DNA from 3 places in the Pectobacterium cacticida genome. Region 2 is predicted to be linked to each of the others. Evidence: predicted binding sites of a transcription regulator. Region 2 holds the regulator's gene; each other region holds the start of a gene.
What was found. The regulator CRP, encoded in region 2, controls carbon source genes, mostly activating them, when cyclic AMP is high. The targets are predictions, from matches to a motif close to ATGTGANNNNNNTCACAT.
Positions count from the first base shown of each region.

Region 1: a site for CRP is predicted at 1,625-1,642, ahead of RFN81_RS12070 (YfcZ/YiiS family protein). Genes of this name have one in related genera too.
Region 3: a site for CRP is predicted at 2,199-2,216, ahead of RFN81_RS07640 (2-hydroxycarboxylate transporter family protein). Genes of this name have one in related genera too.

Region 1 covers NZ_CP133656.1:2,615,220-2,619,413, reverse strand. The annotation lists gene fadL (long-chain fatty acid transporter FadL) at 92-1,375, opposite strand; gene RFN81_RS12070 (YfcZ/YiiS family protein) at 1,760-2,056, shown strand; gene RFN81_RS12065 (fimbrial biogenesis chaperone) at 2,111-2,761, opposite strand; gene RFN81_RS12060 (spore coat U domain-containing protein) at 2,783-3,319, opposite strand; gene RFN81_RS12055 (Csu type fimbrial protein) at 3,400-3,948, opposite strand.
Region 2 covers NZ_CP133656.1:494,014-498,207, reverse strand. The annotation lists gene RFN81_RS02350 (phosphoribulokinase) at 1-91, shown strand, start outside; gene RFN81_RS02345 (OsmC family protein) at 129-536, opposite strand; gene crp (cAMP-activated global transcriptional regulator CRP) at 910-1,542, shown strand; rRNA gene rrf (5S ribosomal RNA) at 2,010-2,125, opposite strand; rRNA gene RFN81_RS02330 (23S ribosomal RNA) at 2,263-4,194, opposite strand, start outside.
Region 3 covers NZ_CP133656.1:1,608,496-1,612,689, reverse strand. The annotation lists gene RFN81_RS07645 (fumarylacetoacetate hydrolase family protein) at 1-612, opposite strand, end outside; gene RFN81_RS07640 (2-hydroxycarboxylate transporter family protein) at 772-2,142, opposite strand; gene RFN81_RS07635 (ATP-binding protein) at 2,556-4,160, shown strand.

The sequences.
Region 1 (4,194 bases), 2.0 Mb from region 2:
AAGCCCTCCGGCTTTATTATGTTTTGACTGTCTCCCGCATAACGAACGTGTTTATGAGGTACGCCGCAGGTCGGAGTGTGTCACGCGTTAATCAGAATGCATAATTGACATTCACGCCGTAGAGCCAGGCTTTACCTTTAGAAGTGAAGTCGTAGCGTGGTGATCCAGCAACATCGGCAATAGGTTCACTGATGTCGACTTGTTTACCGTGCATGTAGGATACCCCGACATCAACAGACGCTTTCTTGTTCAAGGAATAGGTAGTACCGGCGCTTAGCCAGAAACGATCCTGATCGGGGATAGAGATAGAGCGTTTATCGGCGGGGACCGGGCTATCATCAAATGCGATACCGCCGCGGAAAGTCCAGGTATCGTTGTGGTAATAAGTGGTGCCGAGTGCGAGCCGATAAGCATCCCGGAAGCTTTCATCCTTCTGGGACAGCGTTTGGCCGTGACTCCCCGTTGCTTTCAGTTCTTGGAATTGACTCCAACGGGTATAGGCCAGACTATAGTGGATCGCCCATTTAGCATGAACGCGGTGATAGGCTGAGGCTTCCCACATTTCTGGCAAATTCAGCGTCAGTTTACCGGGAATCGTCGCACCATCGGTGCCGACAGGGATACCCGGTGCGAGTCTTGGTCTGTCGCTATGATAATCGCCATTAAAGTCGAGTTTTACGTTTGAACGATAGGTAAAGCCAAGACGGTTATTTTCATCGACTTCGTACAAAAGCCCGGCGTTCCAGCCGTAACCCCACTCCTTTCCTTGCATGTTTACTAATTCGGAAGATGGTTGTAAACCGCCAGCAGCCAGTTCTCCTGCGCGGCGCTCAATTTTTGCATCGGCATAAACCGCATTAATGCCAAGGCCGAAGCTGAAATGTGGGGTCACACGGTAGGCGGCGCTCAGATTCAAGTTGGATGTCAACAGATCGGTCTTGCCGCCGATAGATCCGGCCGCATAGTTATTGTTGAACTCCGTTGCCAAGCCGTAGTTAGTGGTGGCGGAAGCCCCGATAGCCCAGTGTGCATTTAGCGGCATGATGACATGCAAATTCGGCACCCAGGCATGTGGTGCAATATTTTGGGCGCTGGTATTTTGCCCCGCTAGGGAGTTTTTTCCCTGAACATCAATATCCGGGTTGATATAGGTCACACCACCGGAAAAAGTCGGGCGCGTAAACCGAGTCAGGGTCGCCGGATTACGGCTGCCTGCGGTCGCATTGTCTGCAATAGCGCCTTCACCAGAAAACGCACGCCCCAGGCCTGATGATGAGTATTCATTGAGCTGAAAACCAGCGGCGGACGCATTTGCTGAAACCAGCGCTGCCGCTGTCGTTAGGGTAGCGAGTTTTAATAGGCTTTTTTGGCCCATAACTGGAACCTCTGGATATGATGATTGTTTAATGTTGTTACATGAAGTAACAAGGGACGCGCATTGTAGGGGGACGTACTCAACCTGACAACGCAGACCAGTTGCCAAAATAGAGATGATGAAGTCGTGGATGTCACAAAAAAGAAATTATTTTGTTTGGTAGATGATGCCGCTTATGTGGAACTGATTATTTTTTGGTTAGCTAATTGGCACGATTGTTACGCAACTTTCACACTCCCGTAACCATTAATGTGATTGATATCACTATAGTTACTGGCTGGCATGAAGTTCTGGTACATCGTCGTGAGGAGGGAGTAAAATAGGAAAAGAGTAAGAATGTTTTAACCGGATCCTAGCTCCCCCGCATTTTAAGAGGAAAGAAACATGTCGAACGTAATCAACAAATGCAGTGCTGAAGAAACCGCAGCCTGTTGCTGTGTCGATGTTGGCACAATTATGGATAATACGGATTGCACCGCGTCTTACAGTCGGGTTTTCGGCAATCGTTCCGATGCTGAGGCGACACTTGAGGCACTAACGAAAAAAGCGCGTGAGGTAGAATCAGAACCTTGTGAAATCACCAGTACGCTGGAAGAGGTAGACGGCGGTGTTAAATTGGATATTGATTTCACCTTTAGCTGTCAGGCTGAAACAATGATTTTCCAACTCGGCCTACGGTAATTTTGCATAGCAGGAGTTTTGTCAGGACTCCTGTTCAATGCCCGCTATCTTTTTCTAAGCGCGTTTCCCGAATTTTCCCCAGGGCTCTAACGCTAGAGATAACGATCTATCGATCAACCGCACCGTCACGCTAATTGATTGTGACGTTAATGGTGATGGTGTCTTTATATACGCCCTCAGGCTTGCTGGGTTGACTGGGGTTAATACGGGCAGCGTAGGTTCGGCATTGGCGCGTTGTTTTTCCGGCCGCGGATGTGTCCAGATGCCCTGACCATCGAGAAATAAGGGCAGTAGGTAGCGCATTTGGAATTGCAACCCCATCTGCGGCGTATCTTGTTGATAGGGAGAGGCGATCTCATCAATGATGATACGATAAGCTCGTTCAGTATTGGCTGGCGTAGGGGTGACGCGAATCAGACGTATCATATTGCGCTTACCGGGTTCCAGCGTCATGAACGGTGGTGTGGCAATGACATTGTTTTGTTCGGCATAACGATCGCGAAAATCGCTTTGCTTCCATGACATGATGCGAATTTGTAAACCGACTGACGTACTGCCTTTGTTCTCCAACCAGAGCGCCGAGCTGTTCTCATCGGCTTCAATGACCTGATAGATCGGCCAAACGAGGATAGAACTCGTGGCAAAGCATGCGGTGCCGGGTAAAAAAAACAGGGCCCAAATTAAAAACGTTATTTTCCTTTTCATCCTGTGTGCTTACTCTGTTTATTAATACGTCAGGCTGACGGTCACGTTATCCGTATAAACCCCTGCGGGGGGCAATGGCGAGCCGCCAAAATAGCGAGCATAGATAGTGTAAGTCTGGGGGGTAGAGGGAAAGGAGACGATACTCAGCGCCAGGCTCCCCATTCCCCATACCTGAGTGCGAGCGGCATCGCGATAAAGTTGGTAAGCGAGTAATCGCGTGCCTGCTGCATTTTTCAGATAACGCCGTGCGCTGCTGCCACCATTGGTTCCATAGTCGAGTTCAATCAGCGCGTTAATACCTGGCGTACAGCTTGCGATGATAGATCCTCCTCCGTTGGTACTGGCGATATCCAGATTTTCTACCGCGGCGCTCTGTGTTCCGAAGTCAAATGTGCCCATATTTGGCTGACTGTTTGTCACGCTAGTACCAAATACGCACCCCTTTTGTAGCGTGGCTTCGACGTCAAAAGTGCTGCTGACCGTGAGTGCCATTGTTACCACAGGGGTAACAAGGCCTATCAACGCGAGAGTAAAACGTAATATCAATGGCGAGTGCATTGTCATACCGATGTCAATGGCTCCCTTATTCGACTGATGGCTCGGAAAAGTCGGCAGAGGCGCATCTCGAACCGTAAACATCACCATTCAATGGTGGCGGTGACGGTATCGGTATAAGAACCGGCGGTTGGCGCAATAACAGTCTGGTCTGAGGGTAAAATACTGGCATAAACCGGGATTAACTGAGGGTTGCCTGTGGCCACAATGGCTATACCGCCGGTACTGGTGAGTGGGATTTCGGCGGTGCGGTTTGCATCACTGTATAAACGGTAGGGTACGTGATAGGTTCCCGTATCAGGCGCTAGCCTGCGCAGTGAATCCGTGGCGTTAGCGCCCGCGTCAATGTGTAACGCGGCGGGGGTGCCAACAGAACAGTTTACCGTTACGCCATTGCCGCCTGTACTGGTTGCCTGACTATTAATGGCATTGTCCAGGCCTGAGTGGGCGCCGAAATCGATGGTTCCCCACGTCGCCCCAGCTCCACCGCCATTGTTGACCGTGCAAGCGGCGGTAATGGTCAGAGAGAGGGGAATTTGCCCGGTAATCGTCACGCCATTGGCCGTATTAGTGAGACAGAATGACGTAAATAGCGCGCTCAAAATAGGGAGTATTATTGGTTTAGCCTTCATAATGACATCCTTAATATTCCACTTGCTTATTTTTATTAAAACTGTGTCTATGAATATACGTGGGTATTCATAAAGTTGTCGTCATCACGGATGACGCTGGCAATGAATCGGAATGCATCTTAATACCAGTATTATTATGACCTTATATTGGAGTGTTCTGATAAATAAAAATGGATTTTTTCATTCCTTACGGCTTCGCTAATCATCAATTGCTAAATATTAATGGCTTGTATTTAATTGTTTTTG
Region 2 (4,194 bases):
GGTCGTTCCTGGCGGGAAAATGGGGTTGGCGATGGAATTAATCATGGCACCACTGGTACAGCGATTGGTTGAAGGGAAAGCGATTAAATAAGCGCGACAGGTTCGGCGATATCGCGCTCAGAGAAACGTTATGACAACGTTCTAATTTCGTAGCTGTGTGTTACCTTAACAATATTACTCAACATTAGCGCTACTGAGCAGTATTTTTCCGCTGATAGTGCAGCAGCGCGTTCAACAGCATTATCGGTCAGATTTTTGCCCGTAACGATAAAATGCAGATTGATATGAGTAAATAAACGCGGCGTTTCAGACCGTCGCTCTGACGTTAATCTCACCTCACAGTCGGTCATATCATTACGCCCTTTTTGCAGAATCGACACTACATCGATCGCGCTACACCCTCCAACCGACATCAACACCATTTCCATCGGGCTGGGCGCTTTATCACCGGAATTACCATCCATCAATATCTGATGCCCTGACGCGGACTCCCCCAGAAACGTTAAACCCTCAACCCATTTCACCCGAGCTTGCATGATGCTTCCCCGCTAAAATTTTTTTGAAAACTTATATCTTAACTGTACAAAAGTCAGCAAAATTCGGCGCGTTGTCATACTGACGCGAGACAACACAAGACACATCCTCAAAGCTGTGTTAAAACAAAAATAGAATAGACTGTTTCTGGACGCCCCCTGAAACGAAGAAGATGATGGCGTAACCAAACATACCTCAGTTATGTTTACGGTGCGGCAAGACAGCAACCGGAAATCAGGGGGTACAATGGTTCCAGTATATTCCCTGACATCATTCTGCCTAGACTAAATTTTATTTTTAGCAGTTAAACGCGCCGTACAGGGAACTCTGACCCCTGTAATTTGCGTAGTAAATTACAACAGAGGATGATAGCGAATGGTTCTCGGCAAACCGCAAACAGACCCAACTCTCGAATGGTTCCTTTCCCATTGTCACATCCATAAGTATCCATCGAAGAGCACGCTGATTCACCAAGGTGAAAAAGCAGAAACGCTTTACTATATCGTTAAAGGCTCTGTCGCAGTGCTAATCAAGGATGAAGAAGGCAAGGAAATGATCCTTTCCTACCTCAATCAAGGCGATTTTATTGGTGAGCTTGGCCTATTCGAAGAAGGTCAGGAACGCAGCGCCTGGGTCCGAGCGAAAACAGCTTGTGAAGTTGCAGAAATTTCTTATAAAAAATTCCGCCAACTTATTCAAGTCAATCCAGATATTCTCATGCGTCTATCTGCTCAAATGGCAAGTCGCCTCCAGGTAACTTCAGAAAAAGTGGGCAATCTTGCCTTCCTTGATGTCACTGGCCGTATCGCACAGACTCTACTTAACCTGGCCAAACAGCCTGATGCCATGACACACCCAGATGGCATGCAAATAAAAATTACTCGCCAGGAAATTGGACAAATCGTTGGCTGTTCACGTGAAACCGTGGGGCGTATTCTAAAAATGTTAGAAGATCAGAATCTGATTTCTGCTCATGGTAAAACGATTGTCGTTTATGGCACTCGCTAACGCCTTGTAAATCGGCATAGGGCGCAGTTCTTATGAACTGTGCCCCTCCGCGTCACCCGGCATGCGGGTCCGCACCGGGCGGTTTGGGAAGTTGAGGCCAAGAGATGAGGCACTCCCAGACTGTCGAGCCATTGCTGGGTTAAAATACCCTATTGAATAGTTTGGCACTGTATCTCCTCCCGCAGCGGCTGTTGAGCCACCGTCGCACTGACTCCCATTGCACATAACGCCCAGTTCACCGTCTTACCACTCTTCCATTGCTTGAGCTGGATTGCCCTGAGCCGATGTATCCAGCTCGCCGCCAGACTCTTGGCGTTTGCGCTCCCCCTCACGCAAGTGCACTTCGCTTCATTCGTTGTGTTGTGATCAACTTATGGCAGGACTTTCCCCCGCAGGAATGTGCTCATGCTGGGCGCAGCACAGCAAAAAGCCCCTGTCTTGCGACAGGGGCTTTCCACTTGTTTGATGCCTGGCAGTTCCCTACTCTCACATGGGGAGACCCCACACTACCATCGGCGCTACGGCGTTTCACTTCTGAGTTCGGCATGGGGTCAGGTGGGACCACCGCGCTATCGCCGCCAGGCAAATCTGTTTCATTCCGACCGTTACTTAACATGACTCCCTTCTTTGTCATCTCCGTAACCATCAGAACCAATCCTAAAACAAGCTGAATATCGTTCTCTATGCGTCTTTCATCTCTCAAAACACCTTCGGTGTTGTAAGGTTAAGCCTCTCGGGTCATTAGTACTGGTCAGCTCAACGTATCGCTACGCTTACACACCCAGCCTATCTACGTCGTCGTCTTCAACGGCCCTTCAGGGGCATCTTGTGCCCAGGGAAGACTCATCTCGAGGCAAGTTTCCCGCTTAGATGCTTTCAGCGGTTATCTCTTCCGCACGTAGCTACCGGGCAATGCAATTGGCATCACAACCCGTACACCAGCGGTGCGTTCACTCCGGTCCTCTCGTACTAGGAGCAACCCCTCTCAATCTTCCTACGCCCACGGCAGATAGGGACCGAACTGTCTCACGACGTTCTAAACCCAGCTCGCGTACCACTTTAAATGGCGAACAGCCATACCCTTGGGACCTACTTCAGCCCCAGGATGTGATGAGCCGACATCGAGGTGCCAAACACCGCCGTCGATATGAACTCTTGGGCGGTATCAGCCTGTTATCCCCGGAGTACCTTTTATCCGTTGAGCGATGGCCCTTCCATTCAGAACCACCGGATCACTAAGACCTGCTTTCGCACCTGCTCGAGCTGTCACTCTCGCAGTCAAGCTAGCTTATGCCTTTGCACTAACCTCCTGATGTCCGACCAGGATTAGCTAACCTTCGTGCTCCTCCGTTACGCTTTGGGAGGAGACCGCCCCAGTCAAACTACCCACCAGACACTGTCCGCAACCCCGCTCAGGGGCCCACGTTAGAACATCAAACATTAAAGGGTGGTATTTCAAGGTTGGCTCCACGCAGACTGGCGTCCACGCTTCAAAGCCTCCCACCTATCCTACACATCAAGGCTCAAGGTTCAGTGTCAAGCTATAGTAAAGGTTCACGGGGTCTTTCCGTCTTGCCGCGGGTACACTGCATCTTCACAGCGAGTTCAATTTCACTGAGTCTCGGGTGGAGACAGCCTGGCCATCATTACGCCATTCGTGCAGGTCGGAACTTACCCGACAAGGAATTTCGCTACCTTAGGACCGTTATAGTTACGGCCGCCGTTTACCGGGGCTTCGATCAAGAGCTTCGCCTTACAGCTTACCCCATCAATTAACCTTCCGGCACCGGGCAGGCGTCACACCGTATACGTCCACTTTCGTGTTTGCACAGTGCTGTGTTTTTAATAAACAGTTGCAGCCAGCTGGTATCTTCGACTGGTCTTAGCTCCATCCGCCAGGGACTTCACCAACTCCAGCGTGCCTTCTCCCGAAGTTACGGCACCATTTTGCCTAGTTCCTTCACCCGAGTTCTCTCAAGCGCCTGAGTATTCTCTACCTGACCACCTGTGTCGGTTTGGGGTACGATTCGATGTGACCTGGTGCTTAGAGGCTTTTCCTGGAAGCGTAGCATCGGTTACTTCATCACCGTAGTGACTCGTCATCACGCCTCAGTGTTAACAATGACCCGGATTTTCCTAAGTCATCCACCTTCACGCTTAAACCGGGACAACCGTCGCCCGGATAACCTAGCTTTCTCCGTCCCCCCTTCGCAGTCACACCCAGTACAGGAATATTAACCTGTTTCCCATCGACTACGCCTTTCGGCCTCGCCTTAGGGGTCGACTCACCCTGCCCCGATTAACGTTGGACAGGAACCCTTGGTCTTCCGGCGTGCGGGTTTTTCACCCGCATTATCGTTACTTATGTCAGCATTCGCACTTCTGATACCTCCAGCAGCCCTCACAGGCCACCTTCGCAGGCTTACAGAACGCTCCCCTACCCAACAACACCTTAGTGTCGCTGCCGCAGCTTCGGTGCATGGTTTAGCCCCGTTACATCTTCCGCGCAGGCCGACTCGACCAGTGAGCTATTACGCTTTCTTTAAATGATGGCTGCTTCTAAGCCAACATCCTGGCTGTCTAGGCCTTCCCACATCGTTTCCCACTTAACCATGACTTTGGGACCTTAGCTGGCGGTCTGGGTTGTTTCCC
Region 3 (4,194 bases), 1.1 Mb from region 2:
GCGTCCGTTCAGATACGTGCGGATCGACAGCCGGTGCGGATCGGGAATTTCATCTCGGGTCGTGAGACAAGGGCCGAATGCGCCAGTTTTCTGCCAGTTTTTTCCTGCGGTAAACCAGCTATGTTGCCAATCACGCGCAGAGCCATCCATATAGCAGCTATAGCCTGCGACATGAGAGAGTGCGTTATTCTGCGAAATATTTTGCCCCCCTGTACCGATAATAACGGCCAACTCACCTTCATAATCAAACTCGTTGGAATAATACGGTTTGATGATCGGTGTCGCATGCCCCGTTTGCGAATCGGCAAAGCGGACAAATAACGTTGGCGCAGGATCTTGCTCGTTAAATTCCTGACGTTTAGCCGCATAATTCATTCCCACGCACAAAATTTTTCCTGGCGCGGTAATAACGGGTAAAAACGTGACATCTGCGACAGGAATATCCGGCTTATTCAGGCTGAACTCCTGCGCAACAGATAAAGCATTTTGCGCCAACAGTGCTTTCAAATCGGGATAACGACGACCAATTTTACTACCAAGGTCAATTAATCCCGCTGACGTATAAATGCCATAACTGTCTTTACCGTTATGACGATAGCTTGCAAATTTCATAATATTTCCTGTAAAAATTAACCCCGTATCCGACAACGGTTTAATTCATTGCCAATATCGTTTTTTAGAATCGCATTCATTAATAGCATCCATGTCTAACAGCACCTGTTTTTCAATATGAATGGCATCTACCCGCTTACTTTTATCTTTCAAACAGTATCAGACTAAGAAATTAGCGAGCACCAATAATGAAATTGAGACGTTAATCGCCCCACCAATACGCGTGGCAATCTGCGCAAATGGCATCAGCACCATACGATTGCCCGCAGTAAGGATCGCCACGTCTCCCGTCCCGCCCTGCCCACTTTGGCAGCAGGAAACAATGGCGACATCAATGGGGTGCATACCAATCTTTTTCCCCACAAAGAAACCGGTAACGACCAACGTCAGCACCGTTGAAATAATGACCAGGATATTTTGAATCGTAAATGCATCAACCAATTCCTGCCACGGCGTGATAGCTACCCCCACGGCAAACAAAATGGGATACGTCACCGAAGTCTGGAAGAACTTGTAAACCACTTGAGAACCTTCGAGCATTCTCGGTGAAGCCCCATGCACCAGCTTGACTAACACCGCGGCGAATAGCATGCCAACCGGCGCTGGCAGGCCAACCATTTTGTGCCCCAGCATCCCCACCATATACAGTAGAATGGCTAGCAGGGCACCGGAGGCAATCGTTGTTACGTCCATCTTACCGCTGAGGCCGGATGATGTAGCGTGGCTCCCACTGTCCCCCAGGTCATTGCCTTTATTCGGCATCAATTCGCCTTCGCCGGTCAGATGCGGGTAACGTTTACCTAGTTGATTCAATGTGCCAGCAAGAACAATTGCCGTTAGTCCCCCCAGCATGACGATAGGCAGGATACGCCCCAGTGCCACGCCTTGCTCCATATGCAGTATTGTCGCGTAGCCGATGGATAAGGGAATCGCACCTTCCCCGACGCCACCCGCCATAATCGGCAAAATGAGGAAGAAGAAGATGTGAAACGGATCCAGCCCCAGTGCAATACCCACCGCCATCCCGACCAACATACCGGTGATCTCTCCGCACAGCATGGGAAAGAAAATACGCAGGAAACCCTGGATTAACGTCTGCCGGTTCATGCTCATAATGCTGCCGACAATAATGCAGCAGATGTAGAGATACAGAATATTGGTGCTCTTATAGAACCGGGTTGTGGATTCAACGACAACATCCGGCAAGAGCCCGTAATGCACCATCGCAGAAGGGATAAACGTTGCACAAATCGCTGCCGCGCCCATTTTGCCAACGATCGGCAGGCGCTTGCCGAACTCGCCACAGGCAAACCCAAAGAAGGCGAGCGTTGCAACCATCACTACGATATCGCTCGGCAACGTGCCGCTCAGACAATCGATGCCGATTAAGATACCCGCCAACACAAAAAGTGGCACAGGAATAATACCCACTTTATAGGTATCCAGAACATGCCACCATTTTTCCTTTAATGGACGCTTCGTAGCAGCCTCATTATTCGCCACAATATATGAATCATCTGTCGTACTCATCATTCAGTCCCCGTTTTATTTTGTTCAGGCATCATAGGAGGCAGGGAACGGCTATTATGTGACTTTCTTCAAATTAAAAAACGAGTTTTAAAGGTGTTTATGAATTTTATGATTTTATTGCGCAACTGTCGATTACAGCGACAATAAAGCGTTTGCAGCAAAAATGGATTTTAAGGTTTTTATGGCGTTTATGGTTTTTATTGCATTAAGCCAAATTTGTTGACAAAAAGTAATTAGTTTGTTTTGTAAAGAAACAGAATGCATTTTATTTTATCCATTTATTTCCATCGCCATATTTATCACCAAAGATTAAATGTGTTATTGCTCACAAGTTTTTTCCTCCTGGCCCATAATGATGATTATTCGTGATAAATTTATCTGCCATTTTTACTGACCGTGGGCTAGCGCACATCATGAGATTAAGATTTTCCTTTCACATCAAATTATTTATCTATTTGATTGTCTTCTTCTCTTCATTGCTGCTAATGGCTGGTGTTTATTATTATCATGATATCGATAAGCAGTTATATTCTGAGCTGGGTACGCGGGCACAGGTACAGGCTAGGGAAATTGCTATTATCCCTACTCTGGTCGAGTCGGTAAAAAGCAAGAACATCAAACGGATATATGCGCTCGCGCAACAATTGAAACACCGTAGCGATGCCAGTTATATCGTCATTGGCGATAATCATGCACACCACCTGTTTCACTCCGAATATGCGGAAAATGATAAGCTTATTGGCACGCAAATGGTCGGGGGTGATAATTTTGACGTATTAGCTGGGAAAAGTGTGGTGACCGTACGCCACGGCAGCATCGGTATCTCGTTGCGCAGTAAAGCGCCCATCATCGCGGATGGTCAGGTCATCGGTATTGTTTCTGTTGGCTACCTGAAAACCCACATTGATAGCCTGACGTTTAATAAACTGCTCCACATTCTGCTGGCGATTCTGGCGATGTTCGTCGCGCTGTTTCTCTTTTCCTGGTGGTTTTCACGCAATGTCAAGAAACAGATGTTTGGCCTTGAACCCCTTGAGATTCGCCTGTTGGTCAGGCAGCAGAAGGCGCTATTAGAATCGCTCTATGAAGGGGTGATTGCAATCGATAAACAACATCGTATTGCCGCCATTAACCATGCCGCCAAAGAGATACTTGGGATAAGTGATCCTTCCCATCTATTGCGCGGCAAGCCGGTAGATAGCGTTATAAGCCCGGTGCCTTTTTTTTCCAGCGAGGCGATGTGGAATAGCGACACCCACGATGCCGTTTGCCGCTTTAACCATGCCACGGTAATTGCCAGTCGTGTACGGATCATGCTGGAAGGTGAGCTTCAGGGCTGGGTTATCAGTTTCCGCAGTAAAAACGATATCCATACGCTAAGCATGCAACTCAGCCAGGTAAAGCGTTACGCAAACAGCCTGCGCATCCTGCGCCATGAACAATTAAACTGGACGGCAACGCTGGCAGGACTGCTGCATCTAAAACGCTATGATGAGGCTATCAAATATATAGAGGCACAGTCAGAAAGCGCGCAGGTGGTGCTGGACTTTGTTTCCCACCGTTTCTGCTCGCCCGCGCTCTGCGGGCTGCTACTGGGCAAATACGCGACGGCGCGTGAAAAAGGGCTTGAGATTGTTTTCGATCCGCGCTGTCAGCTCACTCGGATGCCAACCAGCCTAAGTGAAACCGAACTGATGTCTATCATTGGCAATGTGGTGGATAACGCAATGGAAGCGACATTAGCCGCCAACGCACCGCATTATCCTATCGAAGTGTATATCCACAATAGTGAACATGAGCTGGTTATCGAAGTCGCCGATCGAGGGACGGGGATCGATCCAGCACTTGCTGACAACCTCTTTCAAATGGGGGTCACCAGTAAAACGGAAGGCGATCACGGGTTGGGATTATATCTGGTCGCGAGTTACGTTAATCAGGCGCAGGGAATCGTAGAAGTCTCGGCTAACCAGCCGACGGGGAGCGTATTTTCTCTCTTTATACCGTTATCCTCGCACTAATTTGGGCCGCCACTGGTTGAACCGCTCTCGGCAG